DNA from 4 places in the Streptomyces sp. NBC_00207 genome. Region 1 is predicted to be linked to each of the others. Evidence: riboswitches for the same ligand, from Rfam matches in the RefSeq annotation. Region 1 holds a riboswitch; each other region holds the start of a gene.

Region 1 (7,158 bases):
GCCGCTCGCGCTCCGAGCGTTCGCCTTCGCCTTCGGCGTCAGCGGGCGCCTGCGCAGCAGGCGGGGACTCCTCGAGCGGTACGGGCGCCGGGGGCGGCTCGGCGGTGTATCCGGCGCGCTCCACCGCCTCGACCAGGTCCTGGACGGTCACGGCCGGCGGATGGCTCACCCGCGCCTTCCCGGTGGCGAGGTTGACCGTCGCGGTCACCCCGTCGAGCCGCGCCAGCCGCTTCTCCACCCGGTTCACGCAGGCCGCGCACGTCATGCCGCCGACGGTCAGATCGGTCGTGGTCAGGGTGGCGCCCACGGCGTCCGCGGTCACCGCTCGCTCCCCGGATGCGTACCGCCCATGCCACCCATGCCGCCGCCGGATCCCGCATCGGAGCCGGTCCGGTGCAGGCCGGGAGCGACGGGCCCGGCGGCCGCTCCCACCCCGTAGGAGAGGGCGAACACGGCCGCCAGGAAGACGACGAAGCCGGCCAGGGCCGGCGGCGGCGCCCAACGCGGCCAGTCGGGTCGGGGGCGGGTCTCGGGTTGCCTTCCGGTCATCGGCTCTCCAGATCCTGGGTACGTGTGCGGCGCTGCGCCCGTCGCGGTCATCCGTGCGGGAGCCGCCGGAGAGGTAGTCGTGCGCGGTGCGGTGCGAGTTCCCGCCGACACCCGTTCGCGTCGGACCCCATCCGGCGGCGTACCTTATTGCGAAGTGTTTGCAACTGCTTCATCTGCGTGAAAGAGGTTCCGGTGGGCTCTCCTGTGGTGCTGGGCATCGAGTCGTCGTGTGACGAGACCGGTGCCGGGATCGTGTCCGACGGGCGGCTGCTCGCGCACGTGGTGGCGTCGAGCATGGACGAACACGCCCGCTTCGGCGGGGTGGTGCCGGAGATCGCCGCCCGCGCGCACGTGCAGGCCTTCAACCCGGTCGTGCAGGAGGCCCTGGACCAGGCGGGGCTGCGGATCTCGGACGTCACTGCCGTGGCCGTGACCACCGGTCCGGGGCTGTCGGGTGCGTTGCAGGTCGGACTGGCCGGTGCGAAGACCCTGGCCTACGCGGCCGGCGTGCCGCTGTACGGCGTGCACCACCTGGCCGGACACGTCGCCGCCGACACCCTGGAGCACGGGCCGCTCCCGAACCCGTGCATGGTGCTCATCGTGTCGGGCGGGCACACCTCGCTGCTGTTCGTACGGGACCTCGTACGCGATCCGATCCTGCACCTCGGCGACACCGTCGATGATGCCGCGGGGGAGTGCTTCGACAAGGTGGCCCGCGTCTTCGGACTGCCCTACCCGGGCGGGCCGGCCATCGACAGGGCGGCCCGCGGGGGCAACGGGTGCGCGGTGGCGTTCCCGCGCCCCCTCACACGACCGGGAGACGCCCCGTACGCCTTCTCCTTCTCCGGGCTGAAGACCGCCGCCGCGCGCTGGGCCGAGCAGCACCGCATCCGCGGCGAGGAGATCCCGCTGGCCGACGGAGCCGCCTCCCTCCAGGAGGCCGTGGCGGACGTGCTCACGCGCAAGGCCCTGGCCGCCTGCCGGGAGTACGGGGTGCGGACGCTCGTCGTGGTGGGCGGGGTCGCCGCCAACTCCCGGGTGCGCGCGCTCGCGGAGGAGCGGTGCGCGGCGGCCGGGGTCGAGCTGCGGGTGCCCCCGCTGACCCTGTGCACCGACAACGGGGCGATGATCGCCGCCGTCGGCGACCTCCTGGTGCGGGCGGGCTCGGCTCCGGCGCAGCTCGACGTCTCGATCGACCCGTCGGCGCCGCTGGAGTACGCGGCCCTGCACCCCGTCGCCCGCACCGCCGCGAGGGTCGCGTGAGCGGCGTACCGGTCAGTCCCCGCGAACGGCCGGCTCCCCTGCGTCCGGCTCCCCGCCGGCCGGCCCTTCACGGCCGGGCAGCACGCTGACGAACGGCACCCCGGTGCGCGGATGCTCGATGACCTCGGCCTCGACCTCGTACACCTCGGACAGCAGTGGCGCCGTCAGCACCTCCGCAGGCTGCCCGGTGGCGACGACGCGGCCGCCCGTCATGACGCAGATCCGGTCGCAGAACGCCGCGGCGAGGTTCAGGTCGTGCAGCGCGACGACCGCGGTGACGCCGAGCCTCCGCACGAGCCGGAGGGCGTCGAGCTGGTGGCGCAGGTCCAGGTGGTTGGTCGGTTCGTCCAGGACCATGGTCCCGGTGCGCTGGGCGAGCGCGCGGGCGATCAGGACCCGCTGCTTCTCCCCGCCCGACAGCCGGTCGAACGGCGCGTGCGCGAGGGAGTCGACGCGCAGCTCCGCCAGGGACCGGGTGATGATGTCGCGGTCGTCCGCGTCATCGCCGGCGAAGGCCCGCTTGTGCGGGGTGCGGCCCATCGCCACCACGTCGTACACGGTCAGCTCGAAGTCCCCGGACGTCTCCTGCAGTACGGCCGCGAGCCGCTGGGCGAGGCGTTTGCCCGGCATCCGCCAGACGTCCTCGCCGTCGAGCAGGACCCGGCCCGACGTGGGCCGCACCGCCCGGTAGAAGGTGCGCAGCAGGGTGGACTTGCCGGCGCCGTTGGGGCCGACCAGGCCCACCACCTCGCCGGGCGCCACCTGAAGGGACGCCTGGTGGACCAGTGTCCTGCCGTTCACCACGACGCTGACGTCCTCGGCGCGCAGGGAACCGGGCCCCCCGGTCGGTCGGTTGGTCACCGGGCGGCCTTTCGTCGCATCAGCCAGAGGAAGAAGGGGCCGCCGACGAGGGCGGTGAGGATGCCCACGGGGATCTCCTCCGGGCTCATGAGCGTGCGCGCGGCCAGATCGGCGGAGATCAGGAACGCCGCCCCCAGGAGGGCCGCGGCGGGCAGCGCCCGGCGGTGGTCGGCGCCCACGAGCAGCCGCACCACGTGCGGCATGATCAGTCCGACGAAGCCGATCTGCCCGCTGACCGCGACGATCGTGCCGATCATCAGGGCCACCAGCGTGAACAGGGCGCCGCGGAACCGGTGCACGTCCAGACCGAGGGCCGCGGCGGCCTCCTCCCCGGCCAGCAGGAGGTTGAGCGGACGGCAGACACCGAGGAGGACGGCCGTCCCGAGCAGGACCGCACCGACCGGGATCCACACCGTCGTCCAGGTGGTGCCGGCCAGACCGCCGAGCATCCAGCGCAGCGCGGACTGGGTCTTGTGCGGGTCGTTCGAGGTGACGATCAGGAAGCTGGCCAGAGCCGACAGCACCTCGGCCGTGGCCACACCCGCCAGGACCAGCCGTACCGTCGTCATCCGACCACCCGAGCGGGCCAGGAGGTACACGGCGACCAAGGCGGCCAGGGCCCCGCAGAACGCGGCCACCGGCAGGGTGAACAGCCCGAACACCGTCAGGTTCAGGACCAGGACGAGCACCGCACCGACTGACGCGCCCGAGGACACGCCCAGCAGCATCGGATCGGCCAGCGGATTGCGGACCAGCGCCTGCAGCGCCATCCCGGCCACCGACAGGCCCGCGCCGACCACCCCGGCCAGCAGGACCCGGGGCAGGCGGACGTCCATCACGATCGTCTCGCGCACCGGGGTCCACGCCGGCTCGGCGAGGGACGGGTGCACGCGGTGCAGCAGGATGCCCCACACCTGCTCGGCCGGGACGCTGATCGAGCCGGCCGCGATGCCGGCGGTGGCGGCGCCGGCCACCAGCACGCCGAGGAGCGCCAGCACGACCGCGTACGGGATCCCGGGGCGCCGCGCGGCGCCGGGCCGGCCGTCCCCGCGAAGGCCGGGCCGGGCCTCCTCACGAAGGCCGGCCCCCACGGGTGTCGGGGCCTTCGCCCCGGTCACTGGACGAGGCCCGGGTGGAGCTGACGCGCCAGCGACTCGACGGCCGACGGCACCCGCACGCCCACCACCGTGGAGGACAGCGGCAGGACCGCGAACCGCTGGTTCTTGATCGCCGGCACGTCCTTCAGCGCCGGATGGGCGAGCAGGAACTTCTTCTTGTCCTCGACGGACTGGTCGCCGTAGTCGTAGATGACGACGGCCTCGGGAGCACGCTGCGCCACCTGCTCGAACGAGACGTCGCCGAAGGCCTTGTCCAGGTCGGCGAAGAGGTTCACCCCGCCGGCCCGCCGGATCATCTCGTTGCCGATGCCCTTGCCGCCCGCGGTGAAGGCCGTCTTGTCGCCGCTGTCGTAGACGAAGAGCTTGACCGGGGTGACGCCGGCGAGCCCGGTCTCGACCTTGTCGAGGGTGGCGTGCAGCTTCCCCAACCGCTCCTCGGCCCGCCCGGGCACGCCGAAGATCTTGGCGACCGCGCGGATCTCCTCGTCCATGGCGGCCACGTCCACCGGGCCGGTGGGGCACTCCTCGGTGTTGAGGCGGGTGTTGATCCCGGCCTTGGTGAAGGCGGCCCGGCTGCGTCCCTCCTTCTCGTCGAAGGTGGAGGTCCATCCGCCGTAGACGAAGTCGGGCTCGGCCTCCAGGAGTGCCTCGAAGGACGGGTACTCCTTGGAGAGGACCTTCACGCTGTCGTAGGCGGCCTGGTACTCGGGGAGGATCTTGTCGTCGAGATAGCCCGTCCCCACCATCGACTTCTCCAGGCCGAGCGCCAGCATCACCTCGGTCGCGTGCTGGTTCAGCGAGACCGCGCGCTGCGGCGGACGCTGATAGGTGCTGGTCACCCCGCAGTTGGTGACCGTGACCGGGAACCCCTCGGCGGTCGTGCCCGGCGAGGGGGCGGCGGAGGGCGCGGCGCCGCCTCCGCAGCCGGATGTCAGCAGGGCGACGGCGAGCGCGGACAGCACGGATTTCGGGTGGTTGCGGGGCATGGGTGGTCCTCTCACCGCGGGATGGATCGGATGTTCTGCACGCCCCGTCGGGGCACAGGGGCGCGGGGGCACAGGCGCCAACGGGCGCACGGGCGCACGGGCCGACCGGGGTGAAGCGCGCTACGGCTTGCGGGGGACGGCGAGGCGGGGTCCCCCGCACGGCTCGGCCACGGGGGCCGGCCACGGGCCTGGGGCAGGGCGTTTCACGGGCCGACCGGGCGACCCCTCGCCTACGAGGGGATCGGCCCCGGGACGTCGACGTGGACGTCGGGGAAGCCGGTGTCGTGCTCAACGCACCCAACGGTGATGACGGTCTGGTCGGCCACGTCAACTCTCCTTCGCGAGTCGCGGCAGAAAAGCCCCGGGCAGGTGCGCCTCGGGCCCCCGCATGACGCTTCGTCATGCGGACAGTGGCAGGTCTTCGGACTCGCGGGCACGCCTGCCGGTCTCCCGGCGGGCTCCTACTGGCCGTCGCTTCCCAGGACCGGTGTCCGGTCCCAGTGCGTATGACGGCGGTCGTTCCCGCTCACCGCTGCGGGGCAGTCCCGGATTCCCACCGGGTTCCCTCTTGCGACGCACCCCGCCCGGCTGACGGGGGCGAACCAGCTGCGCCACACAGCCTACCCGCGAGTCCGGCACCCCCGCCCGCCCGCCCCCGCACGCCCCGGCCGGGGCGGCACGCACTACCGCAGCCGGGCCGGAAGCCGCAACTCCGTCTCCAGGCCGTCCTCTCAAAGGGCATACTCCTCAGGCGTGTTCGGACCCACCGCACACCTCTCGACCGGTCGCCGTCCTGGCCGAGGGGTACGCGGGCTTTCACGTCCCGTGGCCTCGGGGGGCGGTCCGGACCACTTCGCCCACGTCGTACGGAAAGAGGACGGGCGCGCGCCGAGGCCCCGCGGCGTGCCCGGACACCTCCATGTACGAACTGCTTCGCGCTTCGCTGCCCGAATTCCTCGGCAGCCTCGGCGCCGCCCTCTTCCTCGCCCTCTGCGGCTGGGTCGTCTCGGCGTTCCGGAACCGCACCGCCGGACCCCCGCCCGCGACCCCGGCCGCAGCTCGGGAGGCGGACCGGCCGGAGACCGGCCTCCTCTCCGAGGAGTAGGAGAGGGCGCCGGTGGGCCGGAAGGGCTTGTGCAGGGCCTCAGTTCGCCGGGCGCGGGTGGCGGGGGCAGCCGGGGCTGCGGGCGGGCGGGACCGTCGGCGGAAGGCCGCCGGCCGGGCCCTCCAGGAGCCGCCACGCGGTACGGATGGAGCCGATCAGCTGTCGCGCGCTGTACGGGGACACCTCCAGCTCCTGACGGGCCTGGCCCAGCAGGTCCAGGTCCCCTTCCGGGCCCCGTGACGCCGCCTCGTCCCGGCGGCGGGCCAGGTCACCCTCGCCGAAGACGTCGAGCAGGGTCAGCGAGAACAGGACGTACGCCGACGCCTCGTCGATGAGATTCCGGGCCACGTCCGGAATCTCCGCGGCCGCCTCCTCGCCCAGGTGCCGGTGGAGATCGTGGAAGGCCACGTGTTCCAGGGCCCGCCGGAGCTCGGGGGAGACGCAGGGGCAGCCGGCCCGCAGATGGCCCGTCAGGTTCCGGAACGCGATGAGGAGCGCGCTGGTCCGGGGCGTCCACTGCTGCTTGCCCAGGAGCGTGCGGAAGCCCGCGAGCGTGTCGGCGAGCTCTTCGAGGATCAACTGACGTGAGATGTCGGTGAGTTCGATGAGCTGGGTCTTCGACGTGATCTCGTCCAGGCGCAGGCCGTAGCGGATGAGATCACGGGGTATGCCACCCGAGAGGGCGTGCGTGAGCACCTTGTAGGGCTCGGAGAGACCGGACGCCCGGCGCCCGAGGATCTTCTTGGACTCATCCAGCGTGCACGGCAGGACGTGCACGATGTCGTCCAGTGAGCTGTCGGTGACGCCTCGGTGCGGAAGCCCCCGACGTACGAAGGAGGCGCCGACGTCCTCGGCGACCGAGATCAGGTAGTGGACGTGGGGCACGCCCAGGATGGCCTTGATCTCGTTCAGGAACGCGAGCGCCTGGGTGTCCGAGCCCAGCCGGTCCAGCTCGTCGATCGCGATCACGACCCGCTCCTCCCGCCGGTGCTGCTCGGCGGCGATGCGTGTCAGCAGGTCACGGAAGTCGGACACCAATTCGGGGAAGTTCGGCGGCAGGGTCGACAGCGAGGCCGTGTGCGTGGTGAGGAGCTGTGGGGCCCCCGCGGTGACCGCGGAGGACGCCGTCTGCATGGTCTGCAGCCGGTACAACTCGTCGTGGCAGGCCGTCACGAGGGGCGGCGTGGGGTCCGGCGGGGTCCAGGAGCCCGCCTTGACCAGCAGCAGTCCCGCGAGAACACAGGCGAGCCGGAGGGGGTTCTCGGGGTCGGTCACG
Region 2 (7,158 bases), 130 kb from region 1:
GGCGTGCGCAGCATGTTCCTGTGCCACAAGTTCGACAACGCCCTGTGCGGGGTCCGCTTCGACCAGGGCGCTCTCGGCACGGCGATCAACGTGGGCCAGTTCCTGTCCACCGGCACCTTCTGGCAGACGGAGAAGTGCAAGGGCCCGCAGCACGACAACCCCATCGGACTCGCGGCGGCGCCCGAGGCGCAGAAGCAGCTCCCGGCGGGCGTGGCGGTCCCCTCGTACGCGGCGGACGCGCAGTGCAACACGCGCGGTCTCACCGATCTCGGCGAGTACGCGGTGCGCGGCATGATGAAACGCAAGATGATGCTGGAGATCGACCACATGGGGGTCAAGGCCGCGGGCCGGGCCTTCGACATCCTCGAGTCCGAGTCGTACCCCGGCGTGATCTCCTCGCACAGCTGGATGGACCTGGACTGGACGGAGCGGGTGTACCGGCTCGGCGGCTTCGTCGCCCAGTACATGAGCGGCTCCGAGGCCTTCAGCGCGGAGGCCAAGCGCACGGACGCGCTGCGCGAGAAGTACAAGGTCGGCTACGGCTACGGCACCGACATGAACGGCGTCGGCGGCTGGCCCGGCCCCCGCGGCGCGGACACCCCGAACCCGGTGCGCTACCCGTTCCGCAGCACCGACGGCGGCTCCGTGATCGACAAGCAGACCACCGGCGTGCGCACCTGGGACCTCAACACCGACGGCGCCTCGCACTACGGCCTGGTCCCGGACTGGATCGAGGACATCCGGATCACCGGCGGCCAGGACGTGGTGGACGACCTGTTCCGGGGCGCCGAGTCCTACCTCACCACCTGGGGTTCGTCCGAGAAGCACAAGGCCGGGGTGAACCTGGCCGCGGGCGCCGCGGCTTCGGCCAGCTCGTCCGAGTGGAACCCGTTCATCAGCTACGCGCCCTCGCGGGCCGTGGACGGGAACACGAGCACCCGCTGGGCCAGCGACTGGAGCGACGACCAGTGGCTCCAGATCGACCTCGGGACACCGGGCCTGGTCAAGCGCGTCACCCTCGAGTGGGAACGCGCCCACGGGAAGTCGTACCGGATCGAGCTCTCGGGCGACGGCACGAACTGGCAGTCCGTATGGTCCACGACCACCGGTGACGGCGGGCTGGACACGGCGCAGTTCGCCGGCACCCCGGCCCGGTACGTACGCGTCCACGGACTGCAGCGCGGCACCCAGTGGGGGTACTCGCTCCACGAGGTCGGCGTCTACAGCAGCTGACGCCGCCCAGGCGGTGTCCGGGGCCGGGGCCGGCCGGATCCTCACCGATCCGGCCGGCCCCGGCGGCCTTCCCGCCTGCCGCCTGCCCGCCGCCGCACCGCAGCGCCCGTATCCCACCGCACGGCACAGCAGCACGAACCGAAGGGAGCGCCCATGGCACGGATGCCGTCGGCCGACCGGCGCCGGCAGCTGACCGAGGCCGCCATCCGCGCGATGACCCGCGACGGGGTCGCCCGCACGACGACCCGGTCGATATCCGCCGAGGCGGGCGTGTCACTGAGCGTCTTCCACTACTGCTTCGACTCCAAGCAGGCCCTGCTCGAATCCGTCATGGCGGTGATCACCGAGCACAGCATCACCGTGGTCAAGGAGGCGATCCAGCCGAAGGCCACCCTCCGCGAGACCGTCCGGGCCGGCTTCCAGGCGTACTGGGACCACGTGTCCGCCCACCCGGGCGAGCACATGCTCACGTACGAACTCACGCAGTACGCCCTGCGCCGGCCCGGGTTCGAGCACCTGGCGCGCCGTCAGTACCAGCTGTACGCCGACACCTACACCGAACTCATCGAGCAGCTCCGCCACCACATGGGTTTCGAACTCCGCGTCCCCGTGACCGTACTGGCGCGCTATCTGGCCGCCATGACGGACGGGCTGACGCTCAACCACCTCGTGCTCGGCGACGAAACGATCTCCACGGACATCCTCGACACGATCACCGACCACGTGGCGGGCCTCGTCGGAGACGACTGCGCCGACGGCTTCGGCGAACGCGGCGACGGGGCCCGGCCGCCCGTCCGGGAGCGCGTCGCACCACCGCGCTCCGCCTGAGGCGGCCGGGTCCCGGATCAGGCGCCGTCGGCGGTGACCTCGGCGCGGACCTGGCGGGCGGCCTCGACCAGGTTCTCCAGGGAGGCCCTGGTCTCCGGCCAGGCCCGCGTCTTCAGGCCGCAGTCGGGATTGACCCACAGCCGTTCGGCCGGGATGGCCGCGAGGCCCTTGCGGAGCAGCGCCGACGCCTCGGCCACCGACGGGATCCGCGGCGAGTGGATGTCCCAGACGCCGGGGCCGACCTCGCGCGGGTAGTCGGCGCCCGCGAGCTCGTCGGCGACCTGCATGTGCGAGCGGGCCGCTTCCAGGCTGATGACGTCGGCGTCGAGGGCCTCGATGGCGTCGACGATGTCGCCGAACTCGGCGTAGCACATGTGCGTGTGGATCTGGGTGTCCGGACGGACGCCGGCGGTGGTGAGCCGGAAGGACTCGGTGGCCCACGCCAGGTAGGCGGCGTGGTCGGCGGCGCGCAGCGGGAGGGTTTCCCGCAGGGCCGGTTCGTCCACCTGGATGACGGAGGTGCCCGCCGCCTCCAGGTCGTTCACCTCGTCGCGCAGGGCCAGCGCCACCTGGCGGGCGGTGTCGCCGATCGGCTGGTCGTCGCGGACGAAGGACCAGGCGAGCATGGTGACGGGGCCGGTGAGCATGCCCTTGACGGGGCGTCCGGTCTGCGCCTGTGCGTACGTGGTCCAGCGCACGGTCATCGGGTCGGGGCGGGAGATGTCGCCGGCCAGGACGGGCGGGCGGACGTAGCGGGTTCCGTAGGACTGGACCCAGCCGTGCTGGGTGGCGAGGTACCCGGTGAGCTGCTCGGCGAAGTACTGGACCATGTCGTTGCGCTCGGGCTCGCCGTGCACGAGGACGTCGATGCCGGTCTTCTCCTGGAAGGCGAGGACCTCCCGGATCTCGGCCTCGATGCGGTCCTCGTAGCCGGCCGTGTCGATGCGGCCGGCGCGCAGGTCGGCGCGGGCCACGCGCAGTTCGTCGGTCTGCGGGAACGATCCGATGGTCGTGGTGGGCAGCAGCGGCAGGCTCAGGCGCGCGTGCTGGGCGGTCGCGCGCTCCTCGTACGGCTGGGAGCGGCGGCCGTCCGCGTCCGTGATCGCCGCGGTCCGGGCGCGCACGGCGGGGTCGCGGGTGACGGCGGAGTTGGCACGGGAGGCCAGGTCGGCCCGGTTGGCGGCGAGTTCGGCCGCGATCGCGTCGGTGCCGCCGGCGAGGCCGCGGGCGAGCGCGGCGATCTCCGCGGTCTTCTGCCGGGCGAAGGCGAGCCAGCGCCGGATCTGCGGGTCGATGTCCCGCTCGGCGGCGGCGTCCAGCGGGACATGGAGCAGGGAGCAGGAGGCGGCCACGTCCACCCGGTCGGCGAGGCCGAGGAGGGTGCCGAGGGTGGACAGGGACTTCTCGAAGTCGTTGATCCAGATGTTGCGGCCGTTGACGACGCCCGCGACGAGGCGCTTGCCGGGCAGCCCGCCGACGGCGGCGAGGTCGGCGAGGTTCGCGGCGGCGGCATCGGTGAAGTCCAGGGCGAGCCCGTCGACGGGGGCCTTGGCCAGCACCGGCAGGGCCTCGCCGAGCCGGCCGAAGTAGGAGGCCACGAGCAGCTTCGGCCGGTCGCCCGGGGCGCCGAGCTCGCGGTACGCGCGGGCGGCGGCGTTCAGTTCGGCGGGGGTGCGGTCCTGTACGAGGGCGGGCTCGTCCAGCTGCACCCATGCGGCTCCGGCCGCGCGCAGGTCGGCCAGGACCCGGGCGTACACGGGCAGCAGGCGGTCGAGCAGGGTCAGGGGCTCGAAGTCGGCGGCGACACCGGGGGCGGGCTTGGCCAGCAGGAGGTACGTCACCGGCCCGACCAGGACCGGGCGGGCGGTGTGGCCGAGCCCCAGTGCCTCTTCGAGCTGGGCGACCTGCCTGGAGGAGTCCGCCGTGAACACGGTGTCCGGGCCGAGTTCGGGCACCAGGTAGTGGTAGTTGGTGTCGAACCACTTGGTCATCTCCAGCGGCGCCACGTCCTGGGTACCGCGCGCCATGGCGAAGTAGCCGTCGAGGGCGTCGGTCCGCACGGCGGCCCGGTGGCGTTCGGGGACCGCGCCGACCATCACGCTGGTGTCGAGCACGTGGTCGTAGTACGAGAAGTCGCCGGTCGGCACTTCGGTGATGCCGGCGTCGGCCAGCTGCTGCCAGTTGGTCCGGCGCAGGTCACGGGCGGTCTCCCGGAGGGCGTCGGCGGTGAAGCGGCCCTTCCAGTAGCCCTCGACGGCCTTCTTCAGTTCGCGGCTGCCGCCCTGGCGGGGGTAGCCGTACACGGTGGCCTGTACTGCCGCGGCTGCGGACTCGGTGGTCACGGAACTCTCCTTCGCGAGCGTGTCTCCATGGACCCGGTGACGGGCCTGGGCTGCGAAGGGGTGCCGGAACGGGCGGACCGCCGGCCGCGCGTACGCCTGAGCTACGCGCCGGAACGATCCGCCTGAAGCACGCCGACCCGCCCACGAGGTCACCGGGAAACCGGGCGCGGTCGTTCGCGCTCGGGCAACGGGCAGGTCTTCGGACTCGCGGGCGCGCCTGCCGGTCTCCCGGCGGGCTCCTACTGGCCGTCGCTTCCCAGGACCGGTTCCGGTCCCAGTGCGTATGACGGCGGTCGTTCCCGCTCACCGCTGCGGGGCAGTCCCGGATTCCCACCGGGTTCCCTCTTACGACGCACCCCGCCCGGCTGACGGGGGCGAACCAGCTGCCCGGCCAGAGTAGATGGCCTTCGCCGTCAACGGACAGGGTTGTCCAATATCCGGATGGCGCGGCGAGACCGGGACACGGAGGATCCCCGCGCCGCCGGGGCGGCGCGGGGATCCGGGGCGGGGAAGGTCAGTACCGGTCCAGCAGGGTGGTCAGGACCTTGTAGAGGACCGATTCCTCATCCGCCACGGCTTCCTCCGAGCGCCAGGCCACGAAGCCGTCGGGGCGGACGAGGACCGCTCCGGCCGCGGTCGTGCCGTGCGCCTCGGCCCAGTCGCCGCCGCTCGACGGGATCAGGTCGGCCTCCGGTCCGGTGCCGATCGCGTAGGCGTCCAGGCGTACGTTCATCCGCTTGGCGACGGATCCCGCCGCGCTGCTCCACGGCGTGCCCTCGGAGCTGAGCAGGACGAAGGAGCGCTCGTAGAGGTCCAGGGTGGACTTCGGCTGCTCCTCCCCCGGGGCGCGGAGCCACATGTGCGGCGCGCGCGTGCCCGGTTCGCCGCGCAGGCGCATCCGTTCGGGAACGACCGGCTGGTCGGGGTCGGTGCCCAGGACGGCGCCCTCGTTGTACCGGTAGCCCATGGCCACGGTCAGGACACCGCCCTGCCGTCCGCCCCCGCCCGGGGCGGGCTCGGGCTGGGCCTCGGGGACCGTCTCGGGGTCGGGCTCGTACCCCGGGTGGCTGTGCTCGGCGGACCGGGCCGAGGCGCGCTCGCTCGTGGCCCGCGCCACCGGAAGCCGCTCGGTCTCGTACGTCTCCAGCAGCCCGGGGCCGGCTGCGCCGTCCAGTACGGCTGCGAGCTTCCAGGCCAGGTTGTGCGCGTCCTGGATACCGGTGTTGGAGCCGAACGCCCCGGTGGGGGACATCTCGTGGGCGGAGTCACCGGCCAGGAAGACCCGGCCGGCCACGTACCGCTGCGCGACCCGCTCGGCCGCGTGCCACGGGGCCTTCCCGGTGATCTCGACGTCCAGGTCGGGTGCGCCGACGGCCCGGCGGATGTGTTCGACGCAGCGCTCGTCGGTGAAGTCCTCCAGGGTCTCGCCGCGGTCGGGGTGCCACGGCGCGTGGAAGACCCACCGCTCGGTGTTGTCCACCGGCAGCAGGGCCCCGTCGGCGTCGGGTTTGGTCAGGTAGCACACGATGAAGCGCCGATCGCCGACCACGTCCGCGAGCATGCGGGACCGGAAGGTGATGCTCACATTGTGGAAGAGGTCGCCGGGACCGGTCTGGCCGATCCGGAGCGCTTCCCGCACCGGGCTGCGCGGCCCGTCGGCGGCGACGAGGTAGTCCGCGCGCACCGTGCTGTGCTCCCCGGTGTCACGGTTCTTCACGAGGGCGGTCACACCGCCCGGGTCCTGTTCGAAGGAGAGGAGTTCGGTCGAGAACCGCAGGTCGGCCCCCAGCCCGGGGGTCACGGACATCAGCACCGGCTCGATGTCGTTCTGGCTGCACAGGCACCATGCCGCCGGGCTGAAGCGGGCGAGTGCGCCCCCCGGGTCGATCTGTTCGAACAGCCACTCCTGGTCTTCACCGGTCAGGGAGCCGCCCTGCAGGATGCCGTGGTTGTCCGCCAGGACCGAGGCCGCCTCGCGGATCCGGTCCTCGACACGGGCGACGCGGAACAGCTCCATGGTCCGTACGTTGATACCGCGTCCTCGCGGGTGCATCGAGGTACCCGCGTGCTTCTCGACCAGCATGTGGCTGATGCCGTGCCGGCCGAGGAACAGCGAGGTGCACAGGCCCACCAGCGAGCCGCCCACGATGAGGACAGGGACGCGGTGGTCGACGTTTTCCTTCATGGCTCTTCCATGCCCTGTACGAGGGCGCTTCCCTCGCCCGTTCACCCGCTTGGTTCTCTCCTCTCGCGCCGAGGGGATTACGGGACAACGATCGGTTCGGGTGGCGCCGCCCCGTGGCGACCGTGTGGTCTCGAAGGAGTGTGAACGATGACAACCTTGTCGGAACGGATATCCCAGTCCGCCTTCGACGGCTCGAGGCTTCGGGTCGTGCTGCTGCTGGATCTGTACGACGGAGCGCAGAACCAGTTCCTGGAGGTCTACGAGCATCTCCGCAAGCAGGTGTCCTCCGTCCCCGGTCACATCCGCGACGAGTTGTGCCAGTCGATCGAGAATCCCTCGCAGTGGCTCATCACCAGTGAATGGGAGAGCGCGCCGCGGTTCTTGGCCTGGGTCAACAGCGAGGAGCACGTCGCGTCGGTGCAGCCGCTCCACGGCTGCGTACGGGACACCCGCTCACTGCGTTTCAGCGTGCTGCGGGTGACCGGCGAGGACTCCGTCCCCGTCGGCTCCCTCTCGCACCTGTCCCCCGATTCCGACTTCGGTCCCGACGCCGCTTCCGCGCACTTCCCG
Region 3 (7,158 bases), 5.3 Mb from region 1:
CTGGTGCGTTCGGTGGACCCGCCGGACGCACCGGCGCCGCCGCAGCTCGAAGTGCTGCTCGCCCGGGGCCCGTTCACCCTCGACGACGAGCGGGAGCTGCTGGCCCGTCACCGGATCGACCTCCTGGTGACGAAGGACAGCGGCGGCTCGGCCACCGCACCGAAACTGGCCGCCGCCCGCGAGGCGGGCATCCCGGTCCTGGTCGTACGCCGCCCCGCGGTGCCGCAGGGTGTGGCGGAGGCGGATTCGGTGGCCGCGGCCCTGCGGTGGCTCGGGTCGGTGGGGTGAAACAGCCCGGGCCCGGAGGCGGTTCACCGCTCCGGGCCCGGTCATGCGCGCTCGGCCGCCGTCACGGGTAGCGGCGCGGGGTCCACGTGATCCGCGACCCGTCGGGCCGCTCGGTGACCTGCGTCTGCGAGGAGCCGATCAGCAGGATCGTCCTCATGTCGACCTCGGACGGCTCCAGTTCGGCGAGCGTGACGATCCGCACCGACTGCTCCGGCCCGCCCACGTCGCGCGCGACGACCACCGGGGTCTCGGGTGCACGCAGCTCCAGCAGCAGCTCGCGGGCCTGGGCCACCTGCCAGGTGCGGCTGCGGGAGCCGGGGTTGTAGAGGGCGAGCACCAGGTCGGCCGCGGCGGCCGCGCGCAGCCGCTCCGCGATGACCTCCCACGGCTTGAGCCGGTCCGAGAGGGACACGGTGGCGTAGTCGTGGCCGAGCGGGGCGCCGGCCGCGGCGGCCGCCGCGTTGGCCGCGGTCACGCCCGGCAGGACCCGTACGGGCACGTCCTTGTACTCCGCCTGCCCGGCCACCTCCAGGACCGCCGTGGCCATCGCGAAGACACCGGGGTCGCCCCCGGAGACCACGGCCACCCGCTGCCCGCGCCGGGCCAGGTCGAGCGCGAACTCGGCGCGCTCCGACTCCACCTTGTTGTCGGAGCCGTGCCGGATCTGGCCCGGCTTCACGGGAACCCGGTCCAGGTACGTGGTGTAGCCGACCAGCACCTCGGCGTCGGCCAGCGCGCGCCGGGTCTGCGGGGTGAGCCACAGTGGGCCCGCCGGGCCGGTGCCGACGACCACGACCTCGCCGGGCCCGGACGGCACGCTGCCCGGGTTGCCGATCCGGCTGGGCACCACGGCGACGGCGAAGTACGGCACGCTGGCCGCGTCGGTGTCGGCGAGGCGGCCCGTCCGCTCCCCCTCCATCGTGGCGCGCTCGACGTAGCGGGCCTCGGCGAGCCGGCCGCTGTTCTCCATCGCGCCCCGTACGGCGGGGAAGGTCCGGCCGAGCTTCATCACGACCGCCGAGTCGGTGGCGGCGAGACGGGCGGTCAGCTCCTCCTCGGACAGCGTGCCGGGAAGGATGGTGAGGACCTCCTCACCCTCCACGAGCGGGGTGCCGAGCCGGGCGGCGGCGGCGCTCACCGAGGTGACGCCGGGGATGACCTCGGTCTCGTACCGGTCCGCGAGCCGCTTGTGCATGTGCATGTACGAGCTGTAGAAGAGCGGGTCGCCCTCCGCGAGCACGGCGACGGTCCGGCCGGCGTCCAGGTGCGCGGCCAGCCGGGCGGCGGCGGCCTCGTAGAACTCCTCCATCGCCCCCTGGTAGCCGCCGGGGTGGTCGGTGGTCTCGGTGGTGATCGGGTAGACCAGCGGCTCCTCGATGTGCGTCTCGCGCAGGTGCGCCGCGGCGATCGAGCGGGCGATGGACCGCCCGTGCCGCGCGCTGTGATAGGCGACGACATCGGCCTCGCCGATCACCTGGACGGCGCGCAGCGTCATCAGGTTCGGATCGCCGGGCCCGAGCCCGACCCCGTACAGGCGCCCCTTGACGGCCTGGCCGGCGCTGTCGGCGCTCATTCGGCCACGCTCGCGATGGCGTTGACGGCGGCCGCGGCGATGGCGCTGCCGCCCCGCCGGCCGCGCACGATCAGGTGGTCGAGCCCCGAGGGGTGGGCGGCGAGCGCGTCCTTGGACTCGGCGGCGCCGATGAAGCCGACGGGCACGCCGATGACGGCGGCCGGGCGCGGCGCACCCTCCTCGATCATCTCCAGCAGCCGGAACAGTGCGGTCGGCGCGTTGCCGACGGCGATCACCGAGCCCTCCAACAGCCCGCGGTCGCGCCAGACTTCGAGGGCGGCGGCGCTGCGCGTGGTGCCCATCTTCGCCGCGAGGTCCGGCACCGCCGGGTCGGAGAGGGTGCAGATCACGTCGTTGCCGGCGGGCAGCCGCTTGCGGGTGACGCCGCTGGCGACCATCTGGACGTCGCAAAGGATCGGCGCACCGGCCTCCAGGGCCGCGCGGGCGCGCAGCACCACCTCGGGGGTGTACCCGAGGTCCTGCGGGAGGTCGGTCATTCCACAGGCGTGGATCATGCGCACCGCGACCTGGGCGACCGAGGCGGGCAGGCCGGAGAGGTCCGCCTCGGCGCGGATCGTGGCAAAGGACTGGCGGTAGATCGCGGCGCCGTCCTTCTCGTACTCGAACACGGTGTACTCGCTCATTTCTGCACTGAGTCGGGGAGGTTGTGACGTACGTGATCTGCGTGGCGGGCGTCCGCGAGGGCGGGGGCGAGCTCGTGCTCCGGTACGCCGCGCCGCGGTGCGCGGCCTTCGACGTGGAGGTCGTATCCGGCGGGGGTGGCGACCAGGTCCACCCAGGCGGAGCCGCGCGGATGCCCGCACCGTCGCTCGCAGCCGGACCAGTGCACGGCCAGCGGTCCGCGGGCCCGTTCCATGACGGCCTGCGCGTCGGCGCGCACGTCGGCCAGGGCCTTTGCGCAACCGGGCTTCCCCGTACAGGCGGTGACGGACCGCCAGGGACTGTCGGCCGTCGTGACCAGCCCTGCTTCCGCGAGGCCGGCGAGCGCGGCGGCGGCCTCGTGGCCGGGCAGTCCGGGGACCACGATCCCGCGCCAGGGAGTCAGCCGGACCCGGCCCGTGAGACCGGCGAGCCGACGCCACTGCGCGGTCGTGAGCCGCCCGAGCGGCGCGAGAACGGAAAGCGAGGCGGTGCCGTCGGCACCGGGCACGATGCCGGGCTCGGGCGTCGTGACGGACCCGGCGGATCGGGCCGACGGGTCCGGCGCCGCCAGGACGGCGGAGACACCGGCATCGGCCAGCCGTTCCACCAACCGGGCACCGGACAGGGTGTGTTCAGGAGGCAGCTCGGCCACCCGCCAGGCTCGCGTACCGGCCTGGCGAACGGAGTCGAGGAAGTACGCGGCGGCCGTCAGCGCGGCCCGCGGCGCGTCCTGCGAGGGGACGAGCACGGCCTCCCGCGGGTCCCCCGACCACAGCCGGGCCCGATCGTCCCCCTCCGGGACGAGGTTCACGTCCGCCGCGAGCGAGGTCACGTCACCGCGGCCGTCGTCGAGGGCGAAGAGGAACCGCCCGGACAGCCCGGCCGCCGCGTCGCTCGCGCAGAGCAGCGCGTCCAGCTCCGCCACCCAGGGGGACACGTCGGGCAGGCCCAGCCGGTCGAGGCCGGCGAGGGGCGAGGAAACGATGTTGCGGACCCGCTCGTGCGTGGGCGCGGGCAGCAGCCCGGCGCCCGCCAGGAGTTCGGCAAGTTCCCCGCCACAGCTCTCGCCGAGGCCGCGCAGCTGCACGTTGCCGCGCGAGGTGAGGTCGAGGTGGCCGTCGCCGAGCCGGTCGGCGGCATCGGCCAGCAGCCGCGCGGCGGAACCGTCGAGCATCCCGCCGGGAATCCGCACCCGCGCCAGGAACCCGTCGTCCGCCGCGTGCAGCCGCAGCGCGCCGGGGCAGGCGTCACCGCGGTCCCGTATGACGGGTTCGTCCCGCGATGCGGCGGAAGGGGACTGGGGCATGGCGGCGAGCATACCCACGATTCCCCTCCCCCGACCTGTGTCCGTCACCACCCCCACCAGCCACTCCACCAATCCGGCCAGACCCACTCCTCCACCCCACCCGACCAATCCGGCCCCGCCAATCCAGCCCGGCCCGGCCAAACCGGCCCAGCCCGGCCAAATCCAGCCCCGCCGGCGTTTGAGGCGCGGGGGCCCGGGGGCAGAGCCCCCGCAACGGCGCCGCACCCGCCCGGTACCCGCTCCAGCCCAGCGCAGCACAGCGCAGCGCAGCGGCCACGCGACCCGCCACCGCCCCGCCACCGATGCCACCCCCGCCCACCCCTAAGATGACCTTCCGGCGGACCACACGGCCCGCCGTCGCCGAGGACGGCGACATGGGAGGAAGCCCGGTGCGATTCCGGCGCGGTCCCGCCACTGTGAACCCGGCAGAGCCACATCGCCGGGCAAGTCAGGAACTCCCGCTGTCCTCACTGCCCGGGGCGCGGAAACCCCGAGGAAGGCCTGCCGCCGCATGATCCTGCTGCTGTCGACGTCCGACACCGATCTGCTCAGCGCCCGCGCCGCGAACACGGCGGACGGCCCCGTCCCGTACCGGTTCGCGAACCCCTCCCGCCTTCCCCTCGACGACCTCCCCGGCCTCCTCGACGGAGTCGACCTGGTCGTCGTACGCCTCCTCGGCGGCCTCCGCGCCTGGCAGGACGGCCTCGACCTGCTCCTGGCCCCCGGCCAGACCCGCCCGGTCGTGGTCCTGACCGGCGAACAGGCCCCGGACGCCCAGCTGATGGAGGCCTCCACGGTCCCGATCGGCATCGCGGCCGAGGCGCACGGCTACCTCGCGCACGGCGGCCCGGCCAACCTCGACCAGCTGGCCCGGTTCCTCTCGGACACCGTCCTGCTCACCGGCCACGGCTTCGAGCCGCCCGCCGCCGCCCCCACCTGGGGCCCCCTGGAGCGCGACGCGCAGCAGACCACCGGCACCGCCACCGGCGCCGCCGCCGACGCGGCCCCCAAGGTCGCCGTGCTCTACTACCGCGCCCACCAGATGAGCGGCAACACCGCCTTCGTCCACACCCTCTGCGAGGCCATCGAGGCGAAGGGCGCCCAGCCCCTCCCCCTGTACGTCTCCTCCCTGCGCACGCCCGAGCCGGAGCTCCTCCAGGCCCTGGAGTCCGTCGACGCGATCATCACCACCGTCCTCGCGGCGGGCGGCACCCGCCCCGCCACCGCCTCCGCCGGCGGTGACGACGAGTCCTGGGACGCCGGCGCCCTCGCCGCGCTCGGCGTGCCGATCCTCCAGGCTCTGTGCCTGACCGGTTCGCGTTCCGCCTGGGAGGAGAACGACGAGGGCCTGTCCCCCCTCGACGCCGCCACCCAGGTCGCCGTGCCCGAGTTCGACGGCCGCCTGATCACCGTCCCGTTCTCCTTCAAGGAGCTCGACGAGGACGGCCTGCCCGCCTACGTGGCCGACCCCGAGCGGGCCGCCCGCGTCGCGGGGATCGCCGTACGCCACGCCCGGCTGCGCCACATCGACCGCCGCGAAAAGAAGGTCGCGCTGGTCCTGTCCGCGTACCCGACCAAGCACTCCCGCATCGGCAACGCGGTCGGCCTCGACACCCCGGCCAGCGCCGTCGAGCTGCTGCGCACGCTGATCGCCGGCGGGTACGACTTCGGCCCCACCGAGGACATCCCCGGTCTGGTGTCCGGCGACGGCGACGAGCTGATCCGCGCCCTGATCGAGGCCGGCGGCCACGACCAGGACTGGCTGACCGAGGAGCAGCTGGCCCGCAACCCGGTCCGCATCCCGGCCGCCGACTACAAGCGCTGGTTCGCCGAGCTCCCGGCCGAGCTGCGCGACAGCGTCACCGAGCACTGGGGCGAGGCGCCGGGCAACATGTTCGTGGACCGCTCCGCGAACCCGGAGGGCGACATCGTCCTGGCGGCCCTGCGCCGCGGGAACCTGCTCATCCTCATCCAGCCGCCGCGCGGCTTCGGCGAGAACCCGATCGCGATCTACCACGACCCGGACCTGCCGCCCTCGCACCACTACCTGGCCGCGTACCGCTGGATCCAGGCGCGCGCGGAGGACGGCGGCTTCGGCGCCGACGCGATGATCCACCTGGGCAAGCACGGCAACCTGGAGTGGCTGCCGGGCAAGAACGCCGGCCTGTCCGCGGCCTGCGCGCCGGACGCCGCGCTCGGCGACCTCCCCCTCATCTACCCGTTCCTGGTCAACGACCCGGGCGAGGGCACCCAGGCCAAGCGCCGCGTGCACGCGACCCTGGTCGACCACCTCGTCCCGCCGATGGCCCGGGCCGAGTCCTACGGCGACATCGCCCGCCTCGAACAGCACCTGGACGAGTACGCCCAGATCTCCGCGATGGACCCGGCGAAGCTGCCGGCCATCCGCGCCCAGATCTGGACCCTGATCCAGGCGGCGAAGCTCCACCACGACCTGGGCCTCGAAGAGCGCCCGGACGACGACGGCTTCGACGACTTCCTGCTCCACGTCGACGGCTGGCTGTGCGAGGTCAAGGACGCCCAGATCCGCGACGGCCTGCACGTGCTCGGCGGCGCTCCGACCGGTGAGGCCCGGGTCAACCTGGTCCTCGCGATCCTGCGCGCCCGTCAGATCTGGGGCGGTACGACGGCCCTCCCGGGCCTGCGCGAGGCGCTCGGCCTCGACGAGTCCAAGGCCACCCGTACCTCGGCGGACGAGGTCGAGGCGCAGGCCCGCGCGCTGGTCCAGGCGATGGAGGACGCGGACTGGTCCCTCGACGCCGTGTCCTCGGTCGCCGCGGACCAGTCTCCGGAGGTCGTGGCGGTCCTGTCCTTCGCGGCCCGCGAGGTCGTCCCGCGCCTGGCCGGCACGACGGACGAGATCGCCCACGTCGTCGCGGCCCTGGACGGCCGCTTCATCCCGGCGGGCCCCTCGGGCTCCCCGCTCCGCGGCCTGGTCAACGTGCTGCCGACGGGCCGCAACTTCTACTCGGTCGACCCGAAGGCCGTCCCCTCCCGCCTCGCGTGGGAGACGGGCCAGGCCCTGGCCGAGTCCCTCCTGACCCGCTACCGCACGGACAACGGCGAGTGGCCCGCCTCCGTGGGTCTGTCCCTCTGGGGCACGAGCGCGATGCGCACCTCGGGCGACGACGTGGCGGAGGCCCTCTCGCTCCTCGGCGTCCGCCCGGTCTGGGACGAGGCCTCGCGCCGCGTCACGGGCCTGGAGCCGATCCCGCTGGACGAGCTCGGCCGCCCCCGCATCGACGTGACCCTGCGCATCTCGGGCTTCTTCCGCGACGCGTTCCCGCACGTCATCGGCCTCCTGGACGAC
Region 4 (7,158 bases), 4.2 Mb from region 1:
CGCCTTGTCGTCGCCGCCGTTGCCGCACGCCGCGACTCCGGCCATCATGCCCGCGACACTGACCGCCGCGATGAGCTTGCGCTTCACGCCACCCTCCTCAGGGATGCCTGCCTGCACTTCCCTCGCCCGCCGCGGTGACATACGCGAAGTACTGCCGTGGGGCCGGGATCTGATCCATATTGGTTTAGACCAGTAGCTGGAGCTTGGCCTAGACCTTTAGGGGTGTCAAGGGTCTAATGAGCGGGTGCCCGGTCCGTTATCGGACCGACACCTGGGGAGAGAGAAGGCCTGTCCCCCCACTCGTGTCACGATGTGACCGCACATATCGGAGGAGCCGGTGACGGCAGCGAAACTGGAGTCGGGAAGGCGGGCGGCGATGGCCACCGAAGGGGCGACCACGGAGCCGGACGGCGGGGCAGCGACCCGCACGGCACGTGTTCCCAAGTACTACCGACTCAAGCGGCACTTGCTCGACATGACCGAGACGCTGCCGCCCGGCACCCCGGTGCCGCCGGAGCGCACGCTCGCGGCCGAATTCGACACCTCGCGGACCACCGTCCGGCAGGCCCTCCAGGAACTGGTCGTAGAAGGACGACTGGAGCGAATCCAGGGCAAAGGCACCTTCGTCGCCAAGCCCAAGGTCTCCCAGGCGCTCCAACTGACCTCGTACACCGAGGACATGCGGGCCCAGGGGCTGGAGCCGACCTCCCAGCTCCTCGACATCGGCTACGTGACGGCCGACGACACCCTCGCCGGACTGCTCAAGATCACCACCGGTGGACGGGTGCTGCGCATCGAGCGGCTGCGCCTGGCCAGCGGCGAGCCGATGGCCATCGAGACCACGCACCTGTCGGCCAAGCGCTTCCCCGCACTGCGCCGTTCGCTCGCCAAGTACACCTCCCTCTACACGGCCCTCGCCGAGGTCTACGACGTCCACCTGGCCGAGGCCGAGGAGACGATCGAGACCTCGCTGGCCACCCCGCGCGAGGCCGGGCTGCTCGGCACCGACGTCGGCCTGCCGATGCTGATGCTGTCGCGGCACTCCCTGGACGCCGACGGGGAACCGGTGGAGTGGGTGCGGTCGGTGTACCGCGGCGACCGGTACAAGTTCGTCGCCCGGCTCAAGCGTCCCGCCGTCTGACCTCGCACGTTCGGCTCCCGTCCGAGGCCGTCCGGCCCCGCCCGCCGGACCCCGGCCTACCGAATTCCTTCACATACCGGAATGCGGACGGACCCTTACGCTCACCGGGCAATCCCCCGTAGATTCCCTGCCCTTACGCAGATGATCGACGAGGGGACGAGGTCATGCCTGAACCGGAAGCAAGAGGGACAGAACGGGACGCGGCGAGTCCGGGCACCACCACGCCCGGCTCGCCCGGCTCGCCTTCTCCCAAGTCCATCGCCGTATGGGTGCTCGTCGGACTCGTCGGCGCCATCGGCTGGGGCGTGCTCGCGCTCTCCCGCGGCGAGGAGATCTCCGCGGCGTGGCTGCTCGCCGCCGCACTGGGCTCGTACGCCATCGCCTACCGCTTCTACGCCCGCTTCATCGCGGACCGCGTACTGAAGGTCGACGCGACCCGGGCCACCCCCGCCGAACGCCTCGACAACGGTGTCGACTTCCACCCCACCGACCGCCGGGTCCTCTTCGGCCACCACTTCGCCGCCGTCGCCGGCGCCGGCCCGCTCGTCGGACCCGTGCTCGCCGCGCAGATGGGCTACCTGCCGGGCACCATCTGGATCGTCGCCGGCGTCATCTTCGCCGGGGCCGTCCAGGACATGGTCACCCTCTTCTTCTCCACCCGCCGCGACGGGCGTTCGCTCGGCCAGATGGCCCGGGACGAGATCGGCCCCGTCGGCGGAGCCGCCGCCCTGGTCGCCGTGTTCGCCATCATGATCATCCTGCTGGCGGTGCTCGCCCTGGTCATCGTCAACGCCCTGGCGCACTCCCCCTGGGGCGTCTTCTCCATCGGCATGACCATCCCGATCGCCGTCTTCATGGGCTTCTACCTGCGCGTCCTGCGGCCGGGCCGGGTCACCGAGGTCTCCGTCATCGGCGTCGCGCTGCTCCTGCTCGCCATCATCGCGGGCGGCTGGGTCGCCGAGTCCTCCTTCGCCGGCACCTTCACCCTCGAGAAGGAGACGCTGGTCATCTGGATGGTCGTGTACGGCTTCCTGGCATCGGTACTGCCGGTGTGGATGCTGCTCGCGCCCCGCGACTACCTCTCCACCTTCATGAAGGTCGGCACCATCGCGCTCCTCGCGCTCGGCGTGGTCATCGCGATGCCCACCCTGAAGATGCCCTCGGTCACCGACTTCGCGGCGAGCGGCAACGGACCCGTCTTCGCCGGTTCGATGTTCCCCTTCGTCTTCATCACCATCGCCTGCGGCGCGCTCTCCGGCTTCCACGCCCTGGTCTCCTCGGGAACCACCCCGAAGATGATCCAGAAGGAGACCCAGGTCCGCATGATCGGCTACGGCGCGATGCTGACCGAGTCCTTCGTCGCCGTCATGGCGATCATCGCGGCCTGCATCATCGAGCCCGGCCTCTTCTTCGCGGTCAACTCCCCCGGCGGCGTCATCGGCACCACGGTCGAGTCCGCCTCGCAGGCGGTGACGAACTTCGGCTTCGCCATCTCCCCCGAGGCGCTCACCCAGGCCGCCAAGGACGTCGAGGAAGCCAGCCTGCTCTCCCGCACGGGCGGCGCGCCGACCTTCGCACTCGGGATGTCGGAGATCTTCTCCGCCGTGGTCGGCGGCGCGGGCATGAAGGCGTTCTGGTACCACTTCGCGATCATGTTCGAGGCGCTGTTCATCCTGACGACGCTCGACGCGGGCACGCGCGTGGGCCGGTTCATGCTCCAGGACACCCTCGGCAACGTGCACAAGTCCTTCAAGGACGTCAGCTGGAAGCCCGGCGTGTGGTTCGCGAGCGCGATCGTCGTCGGCGGCTGGGGCTACTTCCTGTGGGTCGGCATCAAGGACCCGCTGGGCGGCATCAACCAGCTCTTCCCGCTCTTCGGCATCGCCAACCAGCTGCTCGCCGCGGTCGCGCTGGCCGTCTGCACCACGCTGCTGGTCAAGTCCGGACGGCTCAAGTGGGCCTGGGTGACGGGCGTTCCGCTGTTGTGGGACGCCACGGTGACCCTCACCGCGAGCTACCAGAAGATCTTCTCCGAGGACGTGAAGGTCGGGTTCTTCGCCCAGCGCGACAAGTACCAGGCCGGAATCGACGCCGACAAGGTCCTGCCGCCGGCGAAGAACATGGACGACATGCACACCGTGGTCACCAACGCCACGGTCGACGGCGTGCTGTGCGCCTTCTTCGCCGTCCTGATCATCGTGGTCCTCGCGGACGCGGCCCGGACCTGCCTCAAGGCCGTCCGCAACCCGGAGTCGGCGACCCTCTCCGAGGTCCCGTGGAGCGAGTCGAAGATCGTCGCCCCGGCCGGACTGATCGCGACCGCCGAGGAGCGGGCGGAACTCGCCGCGGCGGCGGGCCCGGAGGCGGGCGGCGGCCACGTCAAGGAGCCGGTGGCGTGAGCACCGTACGGAGCGCACTGGCCAGGGCCCGGTTCTACGTACGGGAGTTCTCGGGGGAGGCCGCGTACGACCGGTACGTGGCCCACGCCCGCTCCCACGACCCGGACGCGGAGGTCCTCACCCGCCGCGCCTTCGAACGCGCCCGTACGGACGCCCGCGAGGCGGACCCCCGCGAGGGCTTCCGCTGCTGCTGAGCCCCACCCGTACCGAAGGCCCCGCCGGATGATTCCGGCGGGGCCTTCGTGCCGGTGCCGACCTTGACGACAGCGCCGCCGACACCCGTCCTGCACACTCGACCGCATGGACATGGTGATCAGAAGGGCGCTGCCCGCCGAGTACGCGGAGCTGGGTGAGATCACGGCGCAGGCCTACCTCGCCGACGGGCATCTCGACGCCAACGAGGACGATTACTACCTGAACGTGCTGCGCGACGTGGCCGGCCGGGCCGCCGTGGCCGAGGTGCTCGTCGCCGAGCGGGACGGGCGGGTGTTGGGCGGGGTGACCTTCGCCGCCCCCGGCAGCCCGCTCGCCGACATCGCCGGCCCGCACGAGGCCGAGTTCCGGATGCTCGCCGTGGCCCGCGAGGGGCGCGGGCAGGGCGCCGGCGAGGCTCTGGTGCGGGCGTGCATCGAGCGGGCGCGGGCCGTCGAGGGGGTCACGGGCATCGTGCTCTCCACCCAGCGCAGCATGGCCGGCGCCCACCGGATCTACGCGCGACTGGGCTTCGTACGCGTTCCCGAGCGGGACTGGGCGCCGATCCCGGGCCTGACACTCCTCGCGTATCGGCTCAAGCTGTAGCCGCGCCGACACTACATGTGGGGGTTGCCGCATACGGCCGCCCCCACATGTATGCTCAAGGCTGCTGTCCCGCAGGGGAATCCGGTGTGAATCCGGAACTGTCCCGCAACGGTATGAAGTGTCCGCCCACCGGACACCAAGTCCGATGACCTGCCGACAGCGCGCCCGGCTCGACCGAACCGGGTGCCGACACGTCCGGGCCTCGCGGTTGGGCCGGTGGACGCCATGCGGTGCGTACGCGTTCCTGCCACGCCCGCATGCGCCCGCTCGCGCCCCGCTCCGCCGATGACCGGGCCGAGCGAGGGAGAGCTCCCGCCGTGACCATCGCGCCTTCCGCACCGCGCGCCGAGTCCGTTTCTGGCGACAACACCGAGGGCCCGGGGGCCACGCTGCTGCGTACCCTCACCGAACTGACGGCGGACCTCCCCGACACCGACCCCGGGCGCGTCGCCGCCTCCGCGCTGCGCGGCCGCAGCTCCGCCGCCGACGACGCCGAACTGCGCGGGCTGGCCACGGAGGCCGCCGCCGGCCTCATCTCCGAGGACCCGGCCTACTCCCGGCTCGCCGCCCGGCTGCTGACGCTGGCCGTGCGCGACGAGGCCGCGAGCCAGGGCTCCACCTCCTTCTCGGCCTCCGTCGAGGTCGGCCACCGCGAGGGCCTCATCGCCGACCGCACGGCCGAGTTCGTGCGCACGCACGCGAGCCGCCTGGACTCGCTCGTCGAGCTCACCCTCGCCGAGGGCGCCGACGACCGCTTCGGCTTCTTCGGCCTGCGCACCCTGCACAGCCGCTACCTGCTGCGCCACCCGATCACCCGTCAGGTCATCGAGACCCCGCAGCACTTCATGCTGCGCGTGGCCTGTGGCCTCGCCGCGGACGAGAGCGTCCAGGCCGTCGAGGAAGTGGCCTCGCTGTACCGGCTGATGAGCCGCCTCGACTACCTGCCCTCCTCCCCCACCCTCTTCAACTCCGGCACCCGGCACCCGCAGATGTCCTCCTGCTACCTGCTGGACTCCCCGCTGGACGAGCTCGACTCGATCTACGACCGCTACCACCAGGTGGCGCGCCTGTCGAAGCACGCGGGCGGCATCGGCCTGTCGTACTCCCGCATCCGCGCCCGCGGTTCCCTGATCCGCGGCACCAACGGCCACTCCAACGGCATCGTGCCGTTCCTGAAGACCCTCGACGCCTCCGTCGCCGCCGTGAACCAGGGCGGCCGCCGCAAGGGCGCCGCCGCCGTCTACCTGGAGACCTGGCACGCGGACATCGAGGAGTTCCTGGAGCTCCGCGACAACACCGGTGAGGACCAGCGCCGTACGCACAACCTGAACCTCGCCCACTGGGTGCCGGACGAGTTCATGCGCCGCGTGAACGCCGACGCCGACTGGTCGCTGTTCTCCCCGGCCGACGTGCCCGAGCTGGTCGACCTGTGGGGCGACGAGTTCGACGCCGCCTACCGCAAGGCCGAGGCGGACGGCCTGGCCCGCAAGACCATGCCCGCCCGTGACCTGTACGGCCGGATGATGCGCACCCTCGCGCAGACCGGCCAGGGCTGGATGACCTTCAAGGACGCCTCCAACCGCACGGCGAACCAGACCGCCGAGCCGGGCACGGTCGTGCACTCCTCGAACCTGTGCACCGAGATCATCGAGGTCACCAACGACGGCGAGACGGCCGTCTGCAACCTCGGCTCGGTCAACCTGGGCGCGTTCGTCATCGACACGGCCGACGGTCGCGACATCGACTGGGAGCGGATGGACGAGACCGTCCGCACCGCCGTGACCTTCCTCGACCGCGTGGTGGACATCAACTTCTACCCGACCGAGCAGGCCGGCCGCTCCAACGCCCGCTGGCGCCCGGTGGGTCTGGGCGCGATGGGCCTCCAGGACGTCTTCTTCAAGCTGAAGCTCCCCTTCGACTCCCCCGAGGCGAAGGCCCTCTCCACCAAGCTCTCCGAGCGCATCATGCTCGCGGCGTACGAGGCCTCGTGCGACCTGGCCGAGCGCAGCGGCCCGCTGCCGGCCTGGGAGCAGACCCGCACCGCGCGCGGCGTCCTGCACCCGGACCACTACGACGTCGAGCTGAACTGGCCGGAGCGCTGGGACGCGCTGCGCGCCCGCGTCGCCGAGACCGGCATGCGCAACTCCCTGCTGCTCGCCATCGCCCCGACGGCCACCATCGCCTCGATCGCCGGCGTGTACGAGTGCATCGAGCCGCAGGTCTCCAACCTCTTCAAGCGCGAGACGCTCAGCGGTGAGTTCCTCCAGGTGAACGGCTACCTGGTGGAGGAGCTGAAGGCGCTCGGCGTGTGGGACGCCCAGACCCGCGAGGCGCTGCGCGACTCCTCCGGCTCGGTCCAGGGCTTCGGCTGGATCCCGGCCGAGGTCCGCGAGCTGTACCGCACGGCGTGGGAGATCCCGCAGCGCGGCCTGATCGACATGGCGGCGGCCCGTACGCCGTTCCTGGACCAGTCGCAGTCGCTGAACCTGTTCCTGGAGACGCCCACCATCGGCAAGCTCAGCTCGATGTACGCGTACGCCTGGAAGCAGGGTCTGAAGACCACGTACTACCTGCGCTCGCGCCCCGCGACGAAGATCGCCCGCGCCGCGCAGGCCGCCACCCCCGCAGCGCTCCCGCTGGCCGACGCCGCCGCCGACGCCGCGGCCGCGGAAGCGCTCGCCTGCTCCCTTGAGAACCCCGAGTCCTGCGAGGCCTGCCAGTAATGAGCTCCACCGACAAGAAGAACCTCCTGGACCCGGGCTTCGAGCTCACGCTCCGCCCGATGCGCTACCCGGACTTCTACGAGCGCTACCGGGACGC

The links. Region 1 has a riboswitch for cobalamin ahead of OG472_RS09160 (ABC transporter substrate-binding protein). Riboswitches for the same ligand answer to the same signal wherever they lie in the genome.
Region 2: another riboswitch for cobalamin. It lies ahead of metE (5-methyltetrahydropteroyltriglutamate--homocysteine S-methyltransferase); the one in region 1 lies ahead of OG472_RS09160 (ABC transporter substrate-binding protein).
Region 3: another riboswitch for cobalamin. It lies ahead of cobN (cobaltochelatase subunit CobN); the one in region 1 lies ahead of OG472_RS09160 (ABC transporter substrate-binding protein).
Region 4: another riboswitch for cobalamin. It lies ahead of OG472_RS29060 (ribonucleoside-diphosphate reductase subunit alpha); the one in region 1 lies ahead of OG472_RS09160 (ABC transporter substrate-binding protein).

What each region holds. Positions count from the first base shown of each region.
Region 1 is NZ_CP130715.1:1,877,891-1,885,048, reverse strand. Features, by position in the region: gene OG472_RS09185 (heavy metal translocating P-type ATPase) at 1-265, opposite strand, end outside; gene OG472_RS09180 (hypothetical protein) at 319-549, opposite strand; gene tsaD (tRNA (adenosine(37)-N6)-threonylcarbamoyltransferase complex transferase subunit TsaD) at 754-1,812, shown strand; gene OG472_RS09170 (ABC transporter ATP-binding protein) at 1,825-2,700, opposite strand; gene OG472_RS09165 (FecCD family ABC transporter permease) at 2,670-3,686, opposite strand; gene OG472_RS09160 (ABC transporter substrate-binding protein) at 3,788-4,777, opposite strand; cobalamin riboswitch at 5,172-5,399, opposite strand; gene OG472_RS09155 (hypothetical protein) at 5,697-5,882, shown strand; gene OG472_RS09150 (P-loop NTPase fold protein) at 5,922-7,158, opposite strand, start outside.
Region 2 is NZ_CP130715.1:2,004,938-2,012,095, forward strand. Features, by position in the region: gene OG472_RS09635 (discoidin domain-containing protein) at 1-1,233, shown strand, start outside; gene OG472_RS09640 (TetR/AcrR family transcriptional regulator) at 1,387-2,061, shown strand; gene metE (5-methyltetrahydropteroyltriglutamate--homocysteine S-methyltransferase) at 2,079-4,403, opposite strand; cobalamin riboswitch at 4,576-4,802, opposite strand; gene OG472_RS09650 (FAD-dependent oxidoreductase) at 4,918-6,588, opposite strand; gene OG472_RS09655 (SchA/CurD-like domain-containing protein) at 6,736-7,158, shown strand, end outside.
Region 3 is NZ_CP130715.1:7,149,948-7,157,105, reverse strand. Features, by position in the region: gene OG472_RS33360 (cobalt-precorrin-6A reductase) at 1-288, shown strand, start outside; gene OG472_RS33355 (precorrin-2 C(20)-methyltransferase) at 350-1,861, opposite strand; gene OG472_RS33350 (precorrin-8X methylmutase) at 1,858-2,505, opposite strand; gene cobG (precorrin-3B synthase) at 2,502-3,842, opposite strand; cobalamin riboswitch at 4,151-4,309, shown strand; gene cobN (cobaltochelatase subunit CobN) at 4,342-7,158, shown strand, end outside.
Region 4 is NZ_CP130715.1:6,111,332-6,118,489, reverse strand. Features, by position in the region: gene OG472_RS29085 (extracellular solute-binding protein) at 1-87, opposite strand, end outside; gene OG472_RS29080 (GntR family transcriptional regulator) at 377-1,141, shown strand; gene OG472_RS29075 (carbon starvation CstA family protein) at 1,306-3,540, shown strand; gene OG472_RS29070 (CstA-like transporter-associated (seleno)protein) at 3,537-3,734, shown strand; gene OG472_RS29065 (GNAT family N-acetyltransferase) at 3,841-4,338, shown strand; cobalamin riboswitch at 4,380-4,511, shown strand; gene OG472_RS29060 (ribonucleoside-diphosphate reductase subunit alpha) at 4,656-7,061, shown strand; gene OG472_RS29055 (ribonucleotide-diphosphate reductase subunit beta) at 7,061-7,158, shown strand, end outside.